3 regions of the Methylobacterium sp. BE186 genome follow, and region 1 is predicted to be linked to each of the others. Evidence: riboswitches for the same ligand, from Rfam matches in the RefSeq annotation. Region 1 holds a riboswitch; each other region holds the start of a gene.
The links. A riboswitch is a leader RNA that binds a small molecule or an ion and turns the genes downstream of it on or off. The one in region 1 is predicted to bind cobalamin.
Positions count from the first base shown of each region.

Region 2: linked by a shared signal. The riboswitch ahead of J2X36_RS10170 (TonB-dependent siderophore receptor) and the one ahead of J2X36_RS02795 (TonB-dependent receptor domain-containing protein) in region 1 are both predicted to bind cobalamin.
Region 3: linked by a shared signal. The riboswitch ahead of J2X36_RS05860 (CbtB-domain containing protein) and the one ahead of J2X36_RS02795 (TonB-dependent receptor domain-containing protein) in region 1 are both predicted to bind cobalamin.

Region 1 covers NZ_JAVDVV010000002.1:139,095-146,671, reverse strand. The annotation lists gene J2X36_RS02805 (hypothetical protein) at 1-67, shown strand, start outside; gene J2X36_RS02800 (peroxidase family protein) at 353-2,248, opposite strand; cobalamin riboswitch at 3,118-3,312, shown strand; gene J2X36_RS02795 (TonB-dependent receptor domain-containing protein) at 3,558-5,582, shown strand; gene J2X36_RS02790 (hypothetical protein) at 5,947-6,147, shown strand; gene J2X36_RS02785 (vanadium-dependent haloperoxidase) at 6,821-7,577, shown strand, end outside.
Region 2 covers NZ_JAVDVV010000007.1:128,596-136,172, forward strand. The annotation lists gene J2X36_RS10155 (DUF938 domain-containing protein) at 1-579, shown strand, start outside; gene J2X36_RS10160 (aminoglycoside adenylyltransferase domain-containing protein) at 717-1,469, shown strand; gene J2X36_RS10165 (PepSY domain-containing protein) at 1,457-2,911, opposite strand; gene J2X36_RS10170 (TonB-dependent siderophore receptor) at 2,916-5,096, opposite strand; cobalamin riboswitch at 5,411-5,605, opposite strand; gene J2X36_RS10175 (hypothetical protein) at 5,776-5,985, shown strand; gene J2X36_RS10180 (DUF2147 domain-containing protein) at 6,253-6,939, shown strand; gene J2X36_RS10185 (serine hydrolase domain-containing protein) at 6,994-7,577, opposite strand, start outside.
Region 3 covers NZ_JAVDVV010000004.1:16,040-23,616, reverse strand. The annotation lists gene J2X36_RS05875 (malonyl-CoA decarboxylase) at 1-1,059, shown strand, start outside; gene cobO (cob(I)yrinic acid a,c-diamide adenosyltransferase) at 1,097-1,699, opposite strand; gene cobU (bifunctional adenosylcobinamide kinase/adenosylcobinamide-phosphate guanylyltransferase) at 1,696-2,226, opposite strand; cobalamin riboswitch at 2,334-2,527, shown strand; gene J2X36_RS05860 (CbtB-domain containing protein) at 2,562-2,744, shown strand; gene J2X36_RS05855 (CbtA family protein) at 2,773-3,537, shown strand; gene J2X36_RS05850 (DUF1636 domain-containing protein) at 3,530-3,913, shown strand; gene cobW (cobalamin biosynthesis protein CobW) at 3,942-4,976, shown strand; gene J2X36_RS05840 (Uma2 family endonuclease) at 5,021-5,617, shown strand; gene cobN (cobaltochelatase subunit CobN) at 5,639-7,577, shown strand, end outside.

The sequences.
Region 1 (7,577 bases):
CAACCCGTCCGGCCGGGTGTACGGGGCCGCCGCCTTCGAGCGGACCTTGGACATCGATTGGGACTGAGGCGAGGCGGGTGACGGGGCGCTTCGATCAGCCCTGACTGATTCCGGCTGCGGTCCGACCGGGTCATCGAATTGCGTTGCCGATGCATGCAAGCGGTGAGACCGTACAGAGCCGGCCCGGCCCGTTTGGACCGGTGCATTGGACCGGGCCCTGTTGGAACATCGGCTTCATGCCCATCGGCAGGTCGCGCGCCGGTTCCGCCGCTCACGGCTCCACGACTGCCTGATCGGTCTTGCGAGGCTGGACCGGTGCGCGTCTCACGCGGACGCAGCCCACCCTCCAGATTCAAGCGAAGCTGTAATCGTCCGGGCTGAGTTGGGCGGCCGAGATCCCCGCCAGGGCAACCTGAACGCTCCCGTAGATCACGACGGCAAGTCCGTTCTCGTCGACGACCACGGGCTCCCCTGTGAGAGCGTGGCGCCCGTGGTGCCCGTGATCGGAACGCGACGCGCCCGGCCCGCCAAAGGCCTCGGCCCGAACCCCGGCCGCCTCCTCGAAGACCAGATGGTCTCGCCCAGGGCGAAAATCGGTGATCAGGGCACGCGTATCCGCCGCGAAGACGAACCGGTCGCTCCCACCCCCGCCGGTCAATGTCTGATGGCCGGTGCCGGCGACCAGCATGTCGCCCTCCGGCCCTCCCAACAGCTCCGCTTCGCCAGGGGTGCCGATCACGAGTTGCGGCGCATCCGGATGCTCGGAAACGACGTTGCTGCCGTGACGGTCGTAGAAGGTGAAGACGTCGTCCTGGATGGAGCGGGTGTCGGTGTTGCGCGCGATGATGTCCGACAGCGTCGTGTGCTGGATCTCGTTCAGCGTCCGCTGATCGAATTGACCGTTCTGGTACCAGAGGCGATCGCCGTCGCGCAGCCGCTCGAACTGAGAGCCGATGATGGCCGAGAAGGTCGGCCCGATCATCGAGCCCGGCGCGTGACCTTCCGCCAGGCCGCCGGTCCAGAGATCGACGGCATCCACCCGGCCGAACGCCTCGCGCATCGCCGCGACCGTGGCCTGATCGTGCGTGATCTCGGAGAAATCGCGGTACGGCGCGAGGCCCAGATCCTCGCGGGTCTCGTTGAGCGTGCCGAGCCCGAGATCCCGGCCGCGTTGGATGTTGATGCTCGCCAGATCCTGACCGACCGGTGGGTCGATGAGGAAGTTGCGCAGATCCTCGACGATGCGCACATCCATCGTCTGCGAGGCATCGTCGGCGAGGTGACGCAGGAAGCCGTCCGCCCCCGACGCAGCCGCGAAGGCCGCCGGCGTCATCCCGAAAGTGTCCCGAAGTTCGAGCCCCGGCCCGACGAGGTTGCCGTCCTCGTCGATGCGCTCGGTCTCGGCCGAGACGATCGAATGGCCGAACCGGTAGGCCGCGCCCGCGAATTCGACGCTGATCCGCGGATCGATCCCCGGATCGTAGCCCGCATAGGGGCCGATTGCGCCGTGTCCGAGGAGATGGGGCAGAAACTCGTCGTAGGTGATCCGCTGGATCTCCGCGGTCACGATGGCCCGCGCCTGCAGGTAGAGGGCGTCCCCGTCGAGCCCCGGATCGGCCGCATGGAGCCGGTCGACCTGAAAATTGTGCTCGCGCAGGAACAGCGTCTGGAGGGCGGTCAGGGACGGGTTCTCGGTGGCGCGGACATCGCCCGCGACGAAGGCGCCGTCCACGATCGGCAGATTGCCGCCGGCGGAGGTCGCCAGATGCCCGTCGGGCTGCCGCAGGCTCGCGGCATTCGCCGCGTCCGAACCGTAGACCATGGATGCGTCGAGCCAGCCGCTGATCGCGTTGACGGCAGCCGCCGGCTTGCCCGTGCCCGGCCCCGTCGCCGGATCGATCACGGCACGCGTCATCGGGAGGAAGCTGCCGGCCGCGAAGTACGCGTCGCCCGCCGGGATGACGACGGCGATCGGCGTGACGTGATCCGTCAGGCTGAGGTCGAGATCGTGGTCGATGAACTGGCCCCAGGCGTAGAGCATGCCCGACAGCCCCTGGGGGTTCGGGATCGTCGGGTCGCCCTCACCGACGACGAGGTTGCTGATCGTGCGCGGGTTGGGCCCATCGACGAGAGTCGAGATTCCGTCCGCGAAATGCGCCGCGCCGAGCCGCGCGAACGTCGTGCCGGCCGCGTTGAGACCGGGTTGAGACAGGTTGTTGCCCGAACCGTCGACGGAATAAGCTTCCATATCGGAGCATCCTTTCAAGGCGTTTCCGCAAGGAGCCGCGCAGCCGGCCGGGTTCCGGCAATCAAGCCGGAATGGCGGGAGCCCGATGCGCGTCACGAAACAGGGAGGTTCAGGGCGGCGTCATCGTCGCCAGCGGCGATGCCCGTCACGGCGCATCCGCGCGCTGCCGCGGCGCCTCTGCTGTACGGTCATGGAAGGCCCTTCTCGCATGCCCGATGGGCAGGAGCCGCCCGGATGCGAACGGACCCGGAAGGTTGACCACGCAGCGATGAGCGGCGTGGCGGCGTCGAGCAGCAGAGTACGAGATGATTCGCCGAAGGCTCCTCAGCATATGTTAAATCAGGGGAGCTGATTTACGGATCCATGTAAGTATTCGTATTAAAGCGAAGAGATACACGAACCATATTCAGTAGATACTAAGAATTTTCGATCGAAAATTCGTCCATCTACATTCAATTCGACGAATTCATCGCAATGAAATCGGACTCGGCGAAAGGGCAGAAGCTTTCCCGGTGCTTTGAGTAATGATCGCCGAACGCCCGAGCCGATTGCAAGCACGGGCGTGCCTGCATGTCCTGCCGCTCTGCTGTTCGCGAGCGTACGCCAACGATCAGGCCGTACAGAGCGAGCCCGTCCTGCGTTGCGAACGCCGAACCATTGCACCCGTCGGGATGAGCTTGACCGTTCACCTTACGCGCCGGAGCGGATGGACCTGAAGTCCCAAGGGAAGCTTCACGAATCGTGATCCGCAGACCCTGAATTGTGCGAAAGAACGCAGGATCGCCCCAGGCACGAGGTGATCGCCGAGCCGCCCGTCGATGCCTTCGGAATTCCATCGAGGCCGGCGTTGACGGGCGGGCTTGCCAGCGCCTAGCGTGGGTGCTGACGGTTCCCCTCGGGGATCAAAAGGGAACGCGGTGAGGAGCCTGCTCCGAGGCCGCGGCTGCCCCCGCAACTGTCAGCGGCGAGCCCTTCACCACCATGTCACTGGGTCGTGCCCGGGAAGACGGTGCGAGGGCGGCGACCCGTGAGCCAGGAGACCTGCCGTCAGCCGTGGTCACACGCGAAACGCGTCGGGCGGGGTGTCCTGACGGGTGTCGAAGCGCCGTCCATCCCGTGCGGAGATGGCCGCCGAGGCCTCGTTCGCGGTGACGTGCCACTGCCGTCGCCCGAGGTCCGTCCTTTCGTGTCCCCCGTCCGATCGTCATTCACGTCGGGTTGCCTGGCCGCCCTGGCCGGCCCCGCCTCGCTCCTCGCGCCCGCCCTTCTCCACGCGCAGACCGTCGCTTCTGAAGCGACGCTCAGCGAGATCTCCGTCGCGGCCGACGCTCCGACACCTGCCACCTCCGGACCCGTCGCCAGCGCCGGCTACGTCGGCGGCGTGACCGGCATCGGCGGCAGCCTCCGAGCCGTCGATGCCGCCAGCGCCGGCGTGATCACGGGCGCGCAAGTCAACAACCGCCCCGCGACCCGCCCCGGCGAGGTGCTGGAAGCCGTGCCGGGCCTGATCGTCACGCAGCATTCCGGCGAGGGCAAAGCCAACCAGTTCTTCCTGCGCGGCTTCAACCTCGACCACGGCAGCGACATCGCGATCCACGTTGACGGGATGCCGGTGAACATGCGCACGAACGCCCATGCCCAGGGCTATGCCGACATCAACTTCCTGATCCCCGAACTCGTCGGCGCGGTCGAGTTCCACAAGGGGCCGTACTTCGTGCGGGACGGCGACTTCGCCTCCGCCGGATCCGTGCGCATCGACTATCTCGACACGGTCGAGAAGAACCTCGCGCTCACCTCGATCGGCAGCTTCGGCTACAAGCGGGCCCTCACGATCGGCTCCGCCCCGATCGGCGAGGGCCACCTCCTCGTGGCCGGCGAGGCGCAGGTCTACGATGGCCCCTGGGTCGAGCCGGACCGGCTGCGCAAGCTCAACGGCGTGCTTCGCTACAGCCAAGGCACGGCCACGGACGGCTTCGCGGTCACCGGCATGGCCTACTGGGCCAAGTGGAACGCGACCAACCAGATCCCCGAGCGCGCCGTCAGCGAGGGGCTGATCGGCCGCTTCGGCACGCTCGACCCGTCGGATGGCGGCGACACGGGCCGGTTCTCGCTCTCCGGTCGCTGGAGCCGGACGGACGAGACCGGATTCTCCCGGGCGAACGCCTATGTGATCCGCTACGGGATGAATCTCTGGAACAACTTCACCTATGTCCTCAACGATCCGGTCAACGGCGACCAGTTCCGCCAGCGCGACAGCCGCGTCCTCGGGGGCGGCGAGGTCTCGCACATCTTCCAGGGTGCGCTCTTCGGCCTGCCCATGGAGAACGAGATCGGCCTCCAGACCCGCACGGATTCGATCCGGGTCGGTCTCTTCAACACGACGAACCGGCTCACGCGCTCGACGGTGCTCGATGACCGGGTGCTGGAGGCGAGCGCGGCCTTCTACGTCGAGAACCGGGTGCGCTGGACGGACTGGCTGCGCACCAGCGTCGGCTTCCGCGCGGACGGATACTACGCCGACGTGGTCTCCGACACGCCCGCGAATTCGGGCCGGGCGCGGGACGGCATCGTCAACCCGAAGCTCGGCCTCGTGCTCGGCCCCTGGTTCGACACCGAGATCTACGTGAATTCCGGCGGGGGCTTCCACTCGAACGACGTGCGCGGCGTGGTCGCGACCGTCGATCCGGCGAGCCCGCTCTTCAACATCGCGCGTTCGCCGTTCCTGGTGCCATCGACGGGATCGGAGATCGGCATCCGCAATCGCAGCGTCGCGGGGCTGGAGACGTCGCTCGCCCTATTCCAGCTCGACTTCGCCTCCGAGAACCTGTTCCAGGGCGACACCGGCACCACCGAGCCGAGCCGCCCGACGCGGCGCTTCGGCATCGAGTGGACGAACCGCTACGCGCTGACACCCTGGCTGAGGCTGGAAGGCGACCTGACGGTCACGAACGCCCGCTTCTCGGACCGGGATCCGGCCGGCAGTCGCGTGCCCGAGGCGCCGACCACCATCGCCTCGGCGGGCCTCACCTTCGGGGAGGGCCCGGGCTGGTTCGGCAGCCTGCGCATGCGCTATTTCGGCCCGCGCCCCTTGATCGAGGACAACTCGGTCCGCTCCCGTCCGACCGCACTCCTGAATGGCCGGATCGGCTACGCGTTCGAGAACGGCGTGAGCCTCTCGCTCGACGTGCTGAACCTGACGAACGCCAAGGCCGACCAGATCACCTATTTCTACACGTCCCGCCTGCCGGGCGAGGCGGCGGATGGCGTCGCCGACCGGCATTTCCATCCGGTCGAGCCGACGGCCGTCCGGCTGACCCTGGCTGGCCGGTTCTAGGCTCCGGAAGGCTCGGGCGGCAGCTCGCCCCGTGATTCCGGCGATGCGAAACCCCTGACCTTGAGCTGTCTTCGGGAAGGCCGTTCTTCAGCCGACCCCGAAGCCAAGCCGCAACCAAGCCTCCCCATCTTCGTTGAACACTGCACGGGGCTGCCCTTCCGCCAACGGTGCTCTCATGATGCAGACGGATGCTGCCTTTATCGCTCGTCTGAAGGTCCAGCCCCGGCCGCCGAGCCGAGACGAGATCCAGCGGTTGCGTGATCTCGTTCTCCGCGTGAATTGGGATCAGATCTCATGCTGGGCAAAGTATCGGGATCGCCAGCAGATGATTTGACGGTGAACCAGGCCATTCCAGGAGCGTAACATGCAGTTGATCGTGACCGCCCAGAGAGATGGACGGACCGTGTCCTTTCAGCGATGTTCTCCCGGCGGCGCCCTGGAGAAGGCGCTCCAGCTCCAGAATGATGGATTGGCACAGGTCGTGATCACTGACATCACGGGTCGTGACTATGGACCCAGCGACTTCGCGGCCTGTTTCGTCCGGCCGGAGACCGAGGCCATCTGACGTGAACGAGCCTTCCCGGGGATGACGCCCGAGCGCCCGCCGGCGGGCACCTCATGAGCCCGACCAACGCCCCTTGCCGCCGGATCCGGAAACCAGACGCGCGCCACGCGCGCTGACCCAGGACAGACACGGATAAATCCGGCCGCATCAGCGGCGAGCCGGGTGATTCATCCTCGCGAACGATGCCGAGAGGGCAATCCCGCGTTCACTCCTGACATTGCGCCGGGGGACCGGCTCGGTCGCTAGACGCGCGCGTTGGTAGGAGTGCCGGCCGCGCCTTTGAGGAATGCGGAGGCTGCCAGCGCTCTGCCGTCTTCCGCCACCCGCCGACGGGGCGGCACCGGAGATCGGCAGGGGCTCAGCGCCGAGTCCAAACAGCCTCCCCTCGGCCTCGCTCCGCGCCTTCGTCTGTTACGCTCGGGTGCAGGCGCCCCTCCTGCTCGGCGACCCGGGCTGCGGAAGGGCGGATGCTGTACGAAACCCGCAGGTTCCGTACAGCAGGGGCTGTTTCCAGACCATCCCTCGCTCACGTCAACGTTTGTTAGTTCGGCTGACAATAACTCATGTTAGCCTAAAAACTAATAAACTGATCTTTCCAACTTTGTTTTGCCAATAGTCTTCGAGGCCGCTCTGCGCTGCCGTTGCGTGCTCTCACCGCGAAAAGGAGGGAGGGATGGATCAGGTTCATTGGACTCGTGACAGCGGGTCTTTCCCGCCGCCCGTTCTTCAACCCATCATCGATAATGTGATCGAGTGGTATGAGGAACAACCGCATACGCCTCCGGTGAATAGTGTCGATCCCAATCCTCATTTCGATAACGTCGTTCTCGACTGGAATCAGGTCGCTCTCGATGCGATCCGATATTACTCGATCACCGACCCGCCGGAAGATGCGGGCTACGTCTCCCGCGCCCTGGCGATGCAGAGCATCGCCATGTTCGATACGCTCCGGGCGATCGAGGATCAGCCCGGCTTTCTCGTCACCCGGGAGGCGCCGAACGGCATCGACGCCGACGCCGCCGTGACCGCGGCCGCGCACAGGATCCTGGTCGAGCTATTTCCGCGATACGAGAAGGCGCTCGACCGGGCCTACGAAGCGCATCTCGACCAGATCAAGGATGGACGGGCGGAGGATCAGGGCGTCGCGTTCGGCAACCGAATCGCGGAGGCGGTGATCGAGTCCCGCTCGGATGACGGCTCGGACCCTTATGGCTATCTCGAACGGGTGGCGGGAGACGATCCGGGCGCGTATCGCCCGACCCCCCCGGATTTCACCGAGGCCATCCAGCCCCATTGGGGGCAGGTGCGGCCGTTCGTTCTGGAGAGCGGAGACCAGTTCCGGCCGCCGCCGCCCCCGGCCCTGACCAGTCGGCAATACACGGACGATCTCAAGGAGGTGAAGGCGTTCGGAGACTTGTACTCGGACGTGC
Region 2 (7,577 bases), on a different contig from region 1:
GCGACCCTGCGCAACCGCGAGCCGATCCTCGCGGTGCTGGCCCGGATCCTCCCCGCGACCGGGCTCGTGCTGGAAGTGGCGAGCGGCTCGGGCGAGCACGCGGTGCATTTCGCCCGCTTCCTGCCGCACCTCACGATCCAGCCGAGCGATCCGAGCGGGGAGGCGCTCGCCAGCATCGCGGCACACCGGCGCCTTGCCGGGCTCGCCAACCTGCGCGCGCCCGTGCCCCTCGACGCCGCGAGCGCGGACTGGCCGCTGGCGCGGGCCGACGCGGTCCTGGCGATCAACATGATCCACATCGCGCCCTTTTCCGCGGCGGAAGGTCTGATGGCGGGGGCGGAGCGGCTGCTGCCACCGGGCGCTCCCCTCGTCCTCTACGGCCCCTTCCTGGAGGCGGATATCGAGACGGCCGAGAGCAACCGTGCCTTCGACGCGGACCTGCGCCGCCGCGACCCGGCCTGGGGCCTGCGCGACCGCGATGCGGTGACGAATCTCGCCCGGCAGCACGGCTTCGCCCTGGCGGAGCGCGTCGCGATGCCCGCGAACAACCTCACCCTCGTGTTCCGGCGCGCGGGCTGAGGTTCGGGAGACGAGGACGAGCCCAAGAACGCCGCCGCAGCCACGCCCACCTTGCGGGGCAGGCTGCGCTTCCGGTCTCCGGCGATAACGGGGCCAGCCCGCGCGGGAGGATGCCGAGAGGATGCCGAGAGGATGCGATGAGGCGGACCCTCGACGCCTACCGGGTGGAGCTGTCCCGGGCCGGCACCCCACGCCTGGACGGCCTCTACTTCGTCGGCTCGGTGGCGCTCGGCGCCTATCAGGCTGGCCAAAGCGACATCGACGTCCTGGCCGTTCTCGCCGAGCCGCCCGACGAAGCTGCGATCGCGGGGCTCGCATCTCTCCACCGCGCGATGGCGGAGCGGGGGAAACCCGATCTCGACGCCGTCTACGCCACGCTCGATCGCCTCCGCAGGCCGGAGCAGGACGCGCTGCCGACGCCCTTTGCCGTCGACGGCATCCTCCACACCGATCGGCGCTGCAACGGCCTCAACGCGGTGCTGCGGCAATGCCTCGTCGAGCACGGCCTCGTCCTGTTCGGGCCACCGGTCGCGGCGCTCGGCATCGCGGCCGACCGCGATGCCGAGCGCTACGTCCGCGACAATCTCGGCACCTACTGGCGGCCCTGGATCGAAGCGGCGGCGGGCACCATCGCCGCGCGGCGGCCGGACGGGGATGTCGACGCGGCGGCCCTGTCCACCGGCGCCCTCGGCGTGGCCCGCATCGCGGCGACGATCGAGACCGGCGCGATCGTCTCGAAGAGCGCGGCCGGCCATTGGGCGCTCGAGCGCTTCCCCGGCTGGGACGACGTGCTCGCCCAGCGCGAGGGCCGCGTCGCGCGCGCCGGCCTCGACGGGGGCGAGCGGGTGCTCGCCTTCATGCGCCTCGTCGTGGACCGCTACGCCGCCTGACTCCGCACCCCGGATGGCCGGCTCCCGCCGCGGGGACGGCGCAGCCGGCGCCAGCCGAGCACCACGCCGGTGAGGGCGACGACGAGGCCGAGCCCGTTCAGCAGCCCTTGCGCGAGGTCCCAGGCCGGCCGGTGGCCGATCAGGAGAGGAAAGTCGAGGCGGTGGAGCCCCGCGAACAGCCAGCGGTGGACGCGCCCGCTCCGGTCGAGCCGGTCGAGGAGTTCGCCCGTCCCCGCATCGACGTGGAACCAGGTCGCGGCGGCGTCGTCGAAGACGAGGCGGAGCACGGGCAGGGGCTTCGTGTCGTGGTGGGCGTACCAGTAGGCGTCGTAGGCCGCGAGCCGCTCGACGCGGGCGAGGCTCGCGCCCTGCATCAGGCCCGGCGCGGCCGCGCGGATCGCCGCCTCCTCGACCGGCGGGCTGACGCGGCTGCCGCCCGACGCGTCGAGGGCGAGGAGATGGCTGCCGCCGCCGAGGCCAAGGAAACGCAGGGCCACGGTGTCCGGCCGGTCGGCCTCCCGGATCCCGGCAAGGCCCGGCAGCGGCGCCGCCCCGGCATAGGCCGCCCGCATCTGCGGGTCCGGCGCGGGTCCGGAGAACCAGCGGTTCGGGTTCATCGAGAGCCAGCCGCTGACGACGAAGGTGAGGATCCCCAGGCCCCCTACGATCCCGAACAGGTGGTGCAGGCGGCCGATGCCCTGGTAGGGCGTGGCGGCGCCCGAGGGGTAGCGCCGCCGCGGGCGCAGGCGCCAGATGCCGAGGACGAGCCCGCTCGCGGCGCCCGCGATCCCGATGCCCGAGACCCAGAGCACCACGTCGCGCCACAGGTCGGGGCGGGCGCGCAGCGGCGTCGGGTAGAGCCAGTGCGGCACCGCCCCGAGCCAGTTCCAGAAGCGCTCGCGGGCCCGCGTGTCGAGCACGACGGCGCCGGTGACGGAGGAGACGTAGAGCTCGGTGCCCGCAGCGTCGCCGAGTTCGACCACGTGGAAGGGGCGCAGGGCGTCGTAGCGGCCCGCCACCGTCCACTGGTCGCGCGCGAGGCTGCGCAGGCGAGCCTCGGGGCCGGCTCGGACCAGGGCGAGAGCCGCCCCGGCCGCGACAGGGGGCAGGACCTCGCCGCTGACCGCCGAGACCGCGAGCGGCCGCCCCTCCGCCGTCACGATCCGGTAGACCGGCTCGTCGCCCCGCATCTCCAGGTCGAGGGAGCGGGGCCGGGCCGAGAGCCCCGCGGCCGCCAGCGCGCGCGCCGGCTCGACGCCGAGGCGGTCGAGGGCGAGCGGCCGCAGGCCCGCCAGCCGCTCGGCCTCCGTCAGGCTCGGGAACGGCACGTAGAGCAGGACGAGGCCGGACAGCAGCCAGACCGCGAAGAACAGGCCCGTGCCGATGCCGAGCCAGCGGTGGCCGAGGACGAGCCATCGCTTGACGCGCTTCAAACCCCGCATCGCGTCAGAAGCTCACCGCGTAGGCGACCTCGAAGGAGCGCGGGCGCCCGAGGAGCCAGTTGGTGCCGATGCCGTCGACCGCGTTGCCGCTCACCGCGTAGACCTTGTCGAACAGGTTGTAGACCCGCAGCGAGAGCCGCGAGGCCGGCGTGACCTGATGGTCGAGGCCGAGATTGACCAGCGCGTAATCCGGCCGCCGGGCGGTGTTGCCGAAATCGGAGACCGTATCGCCCACATATTGCACGCCGACCCGCGCCTCCCAGGACGGGGCGAAGGCGTAGTTGAGCCAGAAATTGGCGACGCGCTCGGGCACGTCGATCGGCTGGCGCCCGGCATAGGAGATGACGGCGCCGTTCACCGTCTGGCTGAACGCGTCGTACTGCGCGTGGAGGAGGGCGAGGTTCGCGTCGACCCGCCAGAGGGGCGTGATCTGGAGCGAGACGGCCGCCTCGAACCCTTGGGAGGATTGCTGGCCGACCTGCGTGCTCACGCCCGGCTGGCCCGGCACGGCCGAGATCAGGTTGTCCTTGACGATGCGGTAGCCCGCGAGCGTCCACTCGCCGAGCCCGCCCCAGAACAGGCCCTTGGCCCCGACCTCGACCTGCCGGCCCGTGGAGAGCTCGAAATTCGCGAGGCTCTGCGACAGGCTGATCAAGCTGCCGACCGGGTCGGTCGCCGTGGCGTATTGCGCGTAGAGGGCGGTGTCGGGGGTCGGGTTGTAGACGGCGCCGAAGCGGTAGCTGACAGAGCGGAAGTCCCGCTCGAAGGACGTGCCGGCGCGCAGGTCGTCCCGGTGCAGGCTCGGCGCGTCGTAGCGCACGCCCGCCAAGAGCGAGAGCCGATCCGACAGGATCAGCCGGTCCTCGGCGAAGACCGAGGCCTGGCTCGTGCGGGTCGCGTAGGCGGGCCGCGTGCCCGCGAGGTTGATGAACAGGCCCGGATCGTAGCCCGTCGGCGGCACGCTCGACTCGCCGCCATAGGGCGCGTTGTTCGTGTGGCGGAAGCGGATCGCGTTGACGTCGAAACCCGCCAGGAACTCGTTGCGGAAGCCGAAGACCTCGCCCCGGACGGCGGCGTCGAACCGGTTCCCGACCTGTTCCTGCTGGTGGTAGATCTCGATGTAGTCCGAGCGGTCGATCAGGCCTGTGCCCCGGTTGAAGGCATATTGCTCGACGTCCCGCCAGTGGCGCCGGCTCTGCAGCCGGTAGGCGGTGTTGCGGATCGTGACGTCGGCGCTCGGGCGCCACTCCGCCCGCGCCTGGGTCCAGTTGTCCTGCCAGAGGATCTTGGAATCCCGGATGTTGTAGTTGTTGAAGCGTAAGGATTCGAGGATACGGCCCTCGACGAGCGGCGTGCCCCAGTAGCGGGCCGGCTCCTGGAAGCCGTAATCGTGGCTGACGGTGAGGTCGAGATCGGGCGTCGCCCGCCACGTGAGCGCGCCGGAGACCGCGAGATTGCGGAGATCGCCGTCCGGCGTGATCCAGCCGCCCGCGCGGTTGCCGCTGACGTTCAGCCGGTAGGCCATCGACTCGCCGATCGGCCCGCCCGAATCGACGGCGAGCCGCGCCACCCCGTCCGTGCCGAGGCCCAGCCGCGCCTCGTTCAGGGGCACGAAGACCGGCTTCTTCGACACCACGTTGACGATGCCGCCGATGGCGCCGTCCCCGTAGAGCACCGAGGCCGGGCCGCGCAGCACCTCGATGCGCTCCACGTTCCAGGTGTCGAAGGGGAAGTTGACGGTGCCGGCGCCGACGAAGAGGCGGGTGCCGTCGTAGAGCTGCTGGATCGAGTTCGGGCCGGCGAAGCCCCGGGCCGTGAAGGCGCCGTTGCCGTTGCCGGGCGAGGCGATCGTGGTGATGCCGGTGGCGTTCTGGGTCACCGCCTCGACCACCGTATTCTGGCCGCGCAGGCGCGCCGTCTCGCCCGCGATCACGTCGAGGCTCGCGGGCGTCTCCAGCGGCGTCAGGCCCAGGCGGCTCGCCGAGCGGCTCGGCGCCCGCAGGGCGAGGCCGGCGGGCGCGCCGGAGCCCGCCACCGAGAGCGTGTCCAGGGTGACGGTCTCCTGCGCCTCGGCGCCCTCGGGGCAGCCGGCAAGACCGGCGGCGGCGAGGAGGAGCCGGCGCGCGAGGCGGGCGCGAGTCCGGCCGGGCGGCCGGGTGGTGAGGGAAAGGGGAGGGGACGGCATGGTCGTGTCGGGTCCGAGGGTCGAGGCACGACCGGATGCCGGGCCGCTCCCCGCCATTGATGCAATGTCATAACATTACAATCAATGCGCCGGCGGATCGGGAGGCGGGAGGCCCGGAGCCGGCGGCCGTGCAATGCGGCGGCCTGGATCTGGGCCGCCGGCTCGACGCCTTCGGCAGATGCGGACGGGGGCGGGGCAGACACGCGGGCGCGCTCGGTGTGGCACGTCACCGCGAACGAGGCCTCGGCCGCCGTCTCCGCACGGGATGGACGGCGCTTCGACACCCGTCAGGACACCCCGCCCGACGCGTTTCGCGTGTGACCACGGCTGACGGCAGGTCTCCTGGCTCACGGGTCGCCGCCCTCGCACCGTCTTCCCGGGCACGACCCAGTGACATGGTGGTGAAGGGCTCGCCGCTGACAGTTGCGGGGGCAGCCGCGGCCTCGGAGCAGGCTCCTCACCGCGTTCCCTTTTGATCCCCGAGGGGAACCGTCAGCACCCACGCTAGGCGCTGGCAAGCCCGCCCGTCAACGCCGGCCCCCGCCCGACCCACAGCGGGAGCGCCGATTCCGGAACCGGTGTGGCGCCCGCGCATTGACGCTACATTCGACTTGTTCTAATTAACAACTGCGAGGACGAGGCGGCTTCGAGCCCGTCCGACAAGGATCGGAGAGACATCATGGCCAGCACCCACGACGGCGCCTGCGAGAGCTGCCGCTTCTTCGACGACCACAAGCTGAACGGCGGCGTCTCCGCCTCGGACCAGGGCCTCTGCCGCTTCAACCCGCCGGTGAGCCAGCCCGCCCCGGAGTCGAAGGGCCTGTGGCCGGTGGTCGCCTCGAAGGATTGGTGCGGCCACTACACGCCGGAGATGACCGCGGCCGAGTGATCGGCCCGATCGGGAGCGAGGCCTGCCAGGAGCGAGGCCTGCCAGGAGGGAGACCTGCGGGAGGGCCGGTGCGCGAGCGCCGGCCCTCTCTCCGTTCGGGGCGGCCCGCCACCGCACGCCGGGCGCAGGCCCGCGCGTTTTCTCCCCCGGCGGGAGGGCCGCGGTCATGATCCGGACACCTTCGGGGAGGAATGGCGGGTCATCCAGACGAGGCCGTGCCGCCGGGACGTTCCATCCGGCGAGGGCAGGGGCCATGGGAGTGATCGGATGACGTTTCGACTGATCGGCGGCGGTGCCGGATCGTGGGCCGGCCGCGTTACCGCGCCGCTCGTCGCGCTCGGCGCCCTCTCCGGCCTCGCCCAGGCCGCCGCGCCGGCCGACCCGAGCGGCACCTGGCTGACGGAGGACGGGCGCGCCCGCATCCGCGTCGAGAAGTGCGGGCCCCAGGAGAAGAACGTCTGCGGCTACGTGGTCTGGCTGAAGACCCCGCTCAACGACAAGGGCCAGCCCCGCGTCGACTTCAAGAACCCGGACCCGAAGAAGCAGACCCGCCCGTCGCTCGGCCACCAGCTCATCATGGGCCTGAAGCCGAACGCGGATGCCCGCTACGAGGGCAAGATCTACAATTCCGAGGAAGGCAAGTTCTACGACGTGACGATCTGGACCGACCAGCCGACCGAGCTCTCGGTGCGCGGCTGCATGCTCGGCTTCCTGTGCGGATCGCAGACCTGGAACCGCGTCACCGACGTGCTGCCCGGCCAGCTCACGGGTGCGACGAACGCCCCCAACGGCCCCCGCGCCGACGCCGAGTGGGCGCCGAAGGCGCCGGCCGCCGCGGGCGCCGCAGGCCCCGGAACCACGGGCACCGCGACGGCGACCGCCGCCCCGAAGCCAGCCGCTCCGAAGCCGGCGGCCGAGAAGAAGGCCGCCCCGGCCGCCGCTCCGGCCGAGTAGGCCCGAGGCGGGTTGCCCCGCTCCCCGGAGGGGCGAGGGCGCCCGCCAAGCCTCTCAGCCCGCCAGCGCGGCGTAGGTCAGCACCCGCAATTCCCGGCGGATCGGCAGCGCCGAGGACGGGATGAGCTGGGTCAGGAGCACGACCGCGAGATCCTCCGCCGGGTCGATCCAGAAGGCCGTGCTCGCCACGCCTCCCCAGGCGACCTCGCCCGGGCTGCCGAGGATCTGCGCGCGGGCCGGGTCGAGCATCACCGAGAAGCCGAGCCCGAAGCCGATGCCGGTGTAGGAGGATTCGGCGAAGCGCGGGGTGCCCATGCTGGCGAGATCCCCGGGCAGGTGGTTCGTCAGCATCAGGTCGACCGTCTTGCGGCCGAGGAGCCGCACGCCGTCGAGCGCGCCGCGGTTCAGCACGAAGCGGCAGAAGCGCAGGTAGTCGGCCGCCGTCGAGACGAGGCCGCCCCCGCCGGACGCGATGGCGGGCGGGCGCGCGAAGGCGGTGTCGACCGCATCGTCGTAGAGCTTCAGGCTGCGGTCCCGGAACAGGGTGTAGTTCGCGGCGAGCCGGGGCAGCTTCTCGGGCGGCACGAAGAAGTCCGTGTCGGTCATGCCGAGCGGCGCGATCACCCGCTCGCGCAGGA
Region 3 (7,577 bases), on a different contig from region 1:
AGCCAGGAGTTGATCCGCCGCCTCAACCTCGCCCGCGACGGGACGCTGGCGCTCGTGCGCATGCGCGAGGACCTGATGGACCTGCGCGCGGCGCTCCGCGCCGAGGAGGGTGCGGACGCGGACCTGATCGACGCCGCCGACAGCCTCGACTGCGACTTCGAGCACCTGTTCGCCTCGTGGTTCAACCGGGGCTTCCTCGTGCTGCGCCACATCGACTGGACGACGCCGGCCCACATCCTGGAGAAGATCATCCGCTACGAGGCGGTGCACGAGATCCAGGGCTGGGACGACCTGCGGCGGCGCATCGAGCCCTCCGACCGGCGCTGCTTCGCCTTCTTCCACCCGGCCCTCGTCGACGAGCCGCTGATCTTCGTCGAGGTGGCGCTGACGGGCGGCATCGCCTCGGCGATCGCCCCGATCCTCGCCAACGAGCGCGAGCCCCTACCGATCCGCGCGGCGACGACGGCCGTGTTCTACTCGATCTCGAACTGCCAGCGGGGTCTGGCCGGCGTCACCTTCGGCAATTTCCTGATCAAGCAGGTGGTGGAGGATCTCGCCCGCGAGATCCCCTCGCTGAAGACCTTCGTCACCCTCTCGCCGGTCCCGGGCTTTGCCCGCTGGCTCGATCGGGAGCGGCGCGCCGACGCGCCTCAGGGCCTCACCAAGGAGGATATCGAGGGCTTGCGCCTGCTGGAGCAGCCGGGCTGGCAGGGCGACAAGACGAGCTGCGAGGCGGTGCGCAAGGCGATGCTGCCGGCCGCGGCCGCCTATTTCCTGCGCGCGAAGAACGACCGCGGACGGCCCCTCGACCCGGTCGCCCGCTTCCATCTCGGCAACGGGGCGCGGCTGGAGCGGCTGAACTTCCTCGGCGACACCTCGCCCAAGGGCATCAAGCAATCCCACGGGCTGATGGTGAACTACCTCTACGACCTCTCGGCCATCGAGAAGAACCACGAGACCTACGCGAATCTCGGCACGGTGGCCGCCTCGGGCACCGTGAGCCGGGAATTGCGGGCGAACCTTCCGCCCCCGCGCGCCGTCGCGCTCGCCGACGCCTGAGGGCGCCGCGCAGCGCCTCGGCCGCGCCCTGCGGAGATCAGAACTCGATCCCCTCCTGCGCCTTCACGCCCGCCGAGAAATGGTGCTTCACGTTGCCCATCTCGGTCACGAGGTCGGCCGCCTCGATCAGCGCCGGCTTCGCGTTGCGGCCGGTGACGACCACGTGGAGGTCCGGCCGGCGCGCCCGCAGCACCGCCACCACCGCCTCGACGTTGAGATAGTCGTAGCGGAGCGCGATGTTCATCTCGTCGAGGACGAGGAGGCGGATCGTCTCGTCCGCCATCAGGGTCTGTGCCGTCGCCCAGGCCCGCGCGCAGGCGGCGATGTCCCGGGCCTTGTCCTGCGTCTCCCAGGTGAAGCCCTCGCCCAGCGCGTGCCAGACGACCCGGTCGCCGAAGGTGTCCAGCGCCCGCTTCTCGCCGGTGTCCCAGGCGCCCTTGATGAATTGCACGACGCCGATCCGCCAGCCGCGCCCCAGGGCCCGGAGCACGAGGCCGAGCGCCGCCGTGGTCTTGCCCTTGCCGGGGCCGGTATTGACGATGAGGAGCCCCTTCTCGACGGTCTTCGAGGCGACCTCGGCGTCCTGCACCGCCTTGCGCTTCTGCATCTTCTCGCGGTGGCGCGCGTCCTCGTCGCTCATGCAGGTCCTCCAGCGGGTTTGACGACCATCGGCAGCCCGGCCACCAGGAACACGACGCGGTCGGCCTCCCGCGCGAGGCGCTGGTGGAGCCGGCCGGCCGCGTCGCGGAAGGCGCGGGCCAGGGCGTTGTCGGGCACGATGCCGAGCCCGACCTCGTTCGAGACGAGGACGAGGGGGCCGGCCGCCGCGGCGCAGGCCGCCGCGAGATCCTCGAACGCGGCCGCGAGATCGGCCTCGGCCATCATCAGGTTGGTGAGCCAGAGCGTCAGGCAATCGACGAGGACCGGACCCCGCGTCGCCCGGATCGCGGCGGAGAGATCCACGGGCACGTCCCGCGTCACCCAGCCCTCCCCCCGGCGGGCGCGGTGGAGGCCGATGCGCTCGCGCATCTCGTCGTCCCAGGCCTGCGCGGTAGCGAGGTAGGTCCAGGGCGCCGGGCAGGCCTCGATCAAGGCCTCCGCGTGGGCGCTCTTGCCGGAACGCGCGCCGCCGAGCACCAGGGTCATGCGGGGAGCGGCCTGAAGCATCGGCCTCCTTTGCCCCAAGCCTCCCCCTCCGGTCAAAGATCGCCTCACCTCCGGTCAAAGAATCGCGCGACCGGGCCGAGCCCGCGTTGTGCCCGCTCGCGCGACAGGCTAGAAGCCGGGGGGACGGTGCCCCGGCAACGGGGTGAAAAGGGAATGCGGTGAGGGGCTCGGGCTCCGAATCCGCGGCTGCCCCCGCAACTGTGAGCGGCGAGCTCCTGCCACCACGCCACCGGACCCCCGGGAAGGCGGCAGGCGCGAGGATCCGCGAGCCAGGAGACCTGCCGTCCCCCCGCTATCCTCGACGCCGCCGGCGGGGCGGCCGGAGACCTGACACGATGACGACGAACGTCCAGACCCTCGGCACCACCGGCACCCGCGCGAACGAGGGCGCCGCCGCCATCGTGATCGCCGCCCTGCTCGGCATCGGCCTCGTCTTCCTCGCGGGCTTCGCGCCGGCCTCGGCGCTGCACAACGCGGCGCACGATTTCCGGCACACGCAGAACTTCCCCTGCCACTGACCGCTCTGCCTCAGCCCGCAGAGATCTCATGATCATCCGGCTCCTGTCGGCGGCCCTCGTCGCCGGCTTCCTGGCGGCCGTCGTCGCGACGGGCCTGCAGCTCGCCCTCACCTCGCCGCTCATCATCGCGGCCGAGCGCTACGAGACGCGGGCCGCGCACGAGGCGGCCGACGCCCGCCTGCCGATCATCCTGGCCCACGCGCCCGCCCAGGGGCAGGCGCCCGGCGGCCACGCGCACGACCACGGCACGGCCGGTCCGGGCGGGGAATGGCAGCCCGGCCCCGGCCTGCCGCGGATGGCCTTCACCGGGCTCGCGACGCTCATCGGCGCCGTCGGCTACGCGCTCCTCCTCGGCGCCGCGATGCTCGCCTGCGGCCGCGCGCCGACGCCGGAGCGGGCGCTCGCCTTCGGGCTCGCGGGCTTCGCGGCTCTCGCGCTCGCCCCTGCCCTCGGCCTGCCCCCCGAATTGCCGGGCAGCGAGGCGGCCCCCCTCGTCACGCGCCAAGCCTGGTGGCTGATGACCGCCGCCGCGACCGCGATGGGCCTCTACCTGATCCTGATCCGGCGGGCGGCCATCACCATCCTCGGCGGTCTCGTGCTCATCGTCGCCCCCCATCTCGCGGGCGCCCCGGTGCCGCCCGAGGGGAATTCGGGCGTGCCCGCGATCCTCGCCGCGCAATTCGCCGCGCGCTCGCTCGGCGTCGCCTTCGTGTTCTGGGCGATGATCGGTCTGGCTTTCGGCTGGGCCTGGCAGGTCTTCGGGCGCGAGGCCAAGGCACCCGCCCGTGCCTGAGGCAGCATCCGAACCGGTGGTGCTCTACGTCTGCACCACCTGCCGCGCCGAGGGCGACGGGGACGGCCCGCGCGCCGGGGCACGCCTCCTCGCGGCCGTCGAGAACGCGCTCGCCGCGGAGCCCGTGCCGGGCCTCCGCGTCGAGCCGGTCGAGTGCCTCTCGGTCTGCAAGCGCCCCTGCACGGTCGCGGTCACCGCGCCCGACCGCTGGACCTACGTCTACGGCGACCTCGACCCGGAGACCTCCGCCCCCACCCTCCTCGCGGGCATCCGCCTCTATGCCGGCACGAGCGACGGCATCGTGCCCTGGCGGGCGCGGCCGGAAGCCTTCCGCAAGGGCGTGATCGCCCGCATCCCGCCCCGCGCCTCCGCGTAAGCGGGCGGCACGCCATCACGAGTTCCCCATGAGCATCGTCGAGAAGATCCCCTGCACCATCGTCACCGGCTTCCTCGGCGCCGGAAAGACGACCCTCGTGCGCCACGTGATGGAGCAAGCGGGCGGGCGCCGCCTCGCGATCCTCGTCAACGAATTCGGCGATGTCGGCTTCGACGGCTCGTTCCTCGCCGCCTGCGGCGTGCCGGGCTGCAGCGAGGAATCCATCGTCGAGCTGCCGAACGGCTGCATCTGCTGCACCGTCGCCGACGATTTCGTGCCCGCCCTCAACACCCTGCTGGAGCGCCCGGACCCGCCGGAGCACATCCTGATCGAGACTTCGGGCCTCGCACTGCCGAAGCCCCTCGTCCAGGCCTTCCAGTGGCCGGCGATCCGCTCGCGGGTGACGGTCGACGGCGTCGTCGCGGTGGTGGACGGTCCGGCCGTGGCCTCCGGTGCCTTCGCGGAGGATCCCGACGCGCTCGCCGCCCAGCGCGCGGCCGATGCCAGCGTCGAGCACGAGAACCCGCTGGAGGAGGTGTTCGAGGACCAGCTCCTCTGCGCCGACCTCGTGGTGCTGAACAAGGCGGACCTCCTCGGCGAGGCCGAGCGCGCGAGCGTCCGGGCCGAGATCGAGCGCCAGCTGCCCCGCGCGGTCAAGGTGGTGGAGACCTCTCACGGCGCGATCGACGCCCGGGTGCTCCTCGGCCTCAACGCGGCGGCCGAGGACGACCTCGACGCCCGCCCCTCCCATCACGGCGAGGGCGAGGACCACGACCACGACGATTTCGAGACGGTCGCCCTGCCGGTGCGCGCGGCGAGGAACCCGGGCGACCTCGCCGCACGGGTCGAGAAGGCCGCCGAGACGGCGGGCGTGCTGCGCATCAAGGGCTTCGCCGAGATCGAGGGCAAGCCGATGCGCCTCGTCGTCCAGGGCGTCGGACGTCGCGTCGCGCACCATTTCGACCGGCCCTGGCGCGCATCCGAATCCCGCGACGGCCGCCTCGTCGTGATCGGCCTCAAGGGTTTCGACCGGGATGCCGTCGCGGCGGCGCTCGCCGGATAGGCCGGGGCGGCGCTATAGTGCGGGCGCAGGGACGGCGACCGGACATGCTGGAACGGATCACGAGGCCGATGAGCGTGGCGGAGTTCTTCGCGTGGCAGGAGCGCCAGGCGGAGCGCTACGAGCTCGTCGGCGGCATTCCCGTGCGGCTGACGGCGGGAGCGCGGAACGTCCACGACGACATCGTGGTGAACCTCTTGGTGGCCCTGCGCCGCGGCGGCTGCCGCCCTCTCACCGGCGACGGCAGCGTCGAGACCCTACCCGGCCAGATCCGCCGGCCCGATGTCGGCGTCGATTGCGGCGTGCGCGATCCCAACGCCCTGAAGGCGGCCGAGCCTCGGCTCGTCGCGGAGGTCCTGTCCCCGAGCACGCGCGACTTTGACGCCTTCGAGAAGCTGGCCGAGTACCGGAACATCGAGAGCCTCGAGTACATCCTGCTCGTCGAGCCGAACGCTCCGGAGATCATGCTCTGGTCCCGCGACGCGTCGCGCGCCTGGGTCAAGGAGCGCGTCGCGAGCCTCGACGCGTCCCTCTCCCTGCCCTCCCTCGCCACGAGCCTGCGCCTCTCGGACATCTACGAGGGTGTCGTCTTCCCGAACCGTCCGCGCCTCGTCCAGGACGAGCCGGCCGGCCCGGCGGCCTGACGCGGCGGATCGCGAGACCCCATGCACCTCGTCCGCATCGATACGGTCTCCCTCGACGAGGGCGAGGCGGCCGTCGATCTCGGGCAGGCGCCGGGCGACATCGTCTTCCTCTCCTTCACCGATTCCGACCTCGCGGGCGTCGCGGCCGCGCACGCCGCGGGAGGAGCGGGCGGGCCCTCCCTGCGGCTCGCCAAGCTCGCGCGCCTGCGCCACCCGATGTCGGTGGACCTCTACGTCGACGGCGTGGTCGCCCGCGCGAGGATCGTCGTGATCCGCTGCCTCGGCGGCCTCGATTACTGGCGCTACGGCGTGGAGCGGGCCTACGCCGCGGCGCGGGCGCGAGGGGTCAAGCTCGCGGTGCTGCCCGGCGACGACCGGCCGGATTCGCGCCTCGACGCCTATTCCACGGTGCCCGGCCTCGCGGCCGATCTCGATGCCTATTTCCGCGCCGGCGGCCCTGACAACCTGCGCCGGATGCTCGGGCGGCTGGCCTCCGAGATCGGCGAGCCGGCCGCGGTCGAGCCGCCGGAACCGCTGCCGCGGGGCTTCGCGTGGTGCCCCGGCTGCGGGCCGGTCTCCGTCGAAACCGCCCTCGCGGCGGCGGGAGCACCGATGGCGCTCCTCCTCGTCTATCGCTCCGCCATTCTCGGGGGCGACACGGCCCCGGTCGCGGCGCTCGCGGCGGCCCTGCGGGCGCGGGGAGTCGGCAGCGCCGTCGTCGCGGTGTCGAGCCTGAAGGACCCGGCCGCGTTGGAGCCGGTGCGCGCCCTGATCGCCGCACGCCGGCCCGACCTCGTCGTGGCGGCGACCGCCTTCTCGGCGCGGGAGGACGCGGCCTTCCCCCTCGACGCGGCCGATTGCCCGGTGCTGCAGGCCTTCACGATCGGCAGCCCCCGCGCCGCCTGGGCGGCCTCGGCGCGCGGCATGAACGCCGCCGACCTCGCCATGCAGGTGGCGCTGCCCGAATTCGACGGCCGGCTCTCGGGCTTCCCCGTCTCGTTCAAGGAGGAATTCCCCGAGGTCGAGGGCTATGCCGAGCGTCGCGCGATCCCCGACCCGGAGGGCATCGCGGCCCTCGCCGACCGGGCCGCCGCCTGGATCCGGCTCGCGCGGACGCCACGCGCGGAGCGGCGGCTCGCGATGGTGCTCTCGGACTATCCCGCCCGCGGCGGCCGGGCCGGCTTCGCAGTCGGGCTCGACACGGAAGCGAGCGCCCGCGCCATCGCGGCGGATCTGGCGGAGGCCGGCTACGCGATCGGGTCGCTGCCGGAGGCCGGCGGCCTGTTGCGGACCCTCACGGAGGGCGCGGCCGGGTTCGCGGTGTCCCTCGACGATTACCGGGCGTGGCTCGCGACCCTGCCGGCAGAGGCGCGCGAAGCCCTGAACGCCCGCTGGGGAGCGCCGGAGAGCGATCCCGCACTCATCGACGGGGCCTTCCGCTTCCGGTCGGCCGCGGGTCCCCTCTCGATCTTCCTCCAGCCGGACCGCGGCCGGGGCGAGGACCGCAAGGCCGGCTATCACGACCCGGACGCGCCGCCGACCCACGCCTACCTCGCCTTCCATCTCGGCCTGCGGACCCGCTTCGACGCGCTGATTCATCTCGGCACCCACGGCACCACGGAATGGCTGCCCGGCAAGGCCGTCGCCCTCGGTCCGGAATGCTGGCCGGCCCTCGCCGTCGGCGCGCTGCCCGTGATCTACCCGTTCATCGTGGACGATCCGGGCGAGGCCGCACCCCTGAAGCGGCGCCTCGGCGGCATCGCCCTCGGCCACCTGACGCCGCGCGTGGAGCGGGCCGAGCTCGCCCCGGACGCGGCGCGCCTGCGCGAGCTCGTGGAGGAATACGCGTCCGCGAGCGTGCTCGATCCGCGCCGGGCCGCGCTCATCGCGCGGGCGATCCTGGACGATGCCGAAGCGGCGGGCCTCCTCGACGGCGCCGGCATCGCGGCCGACACGCCGA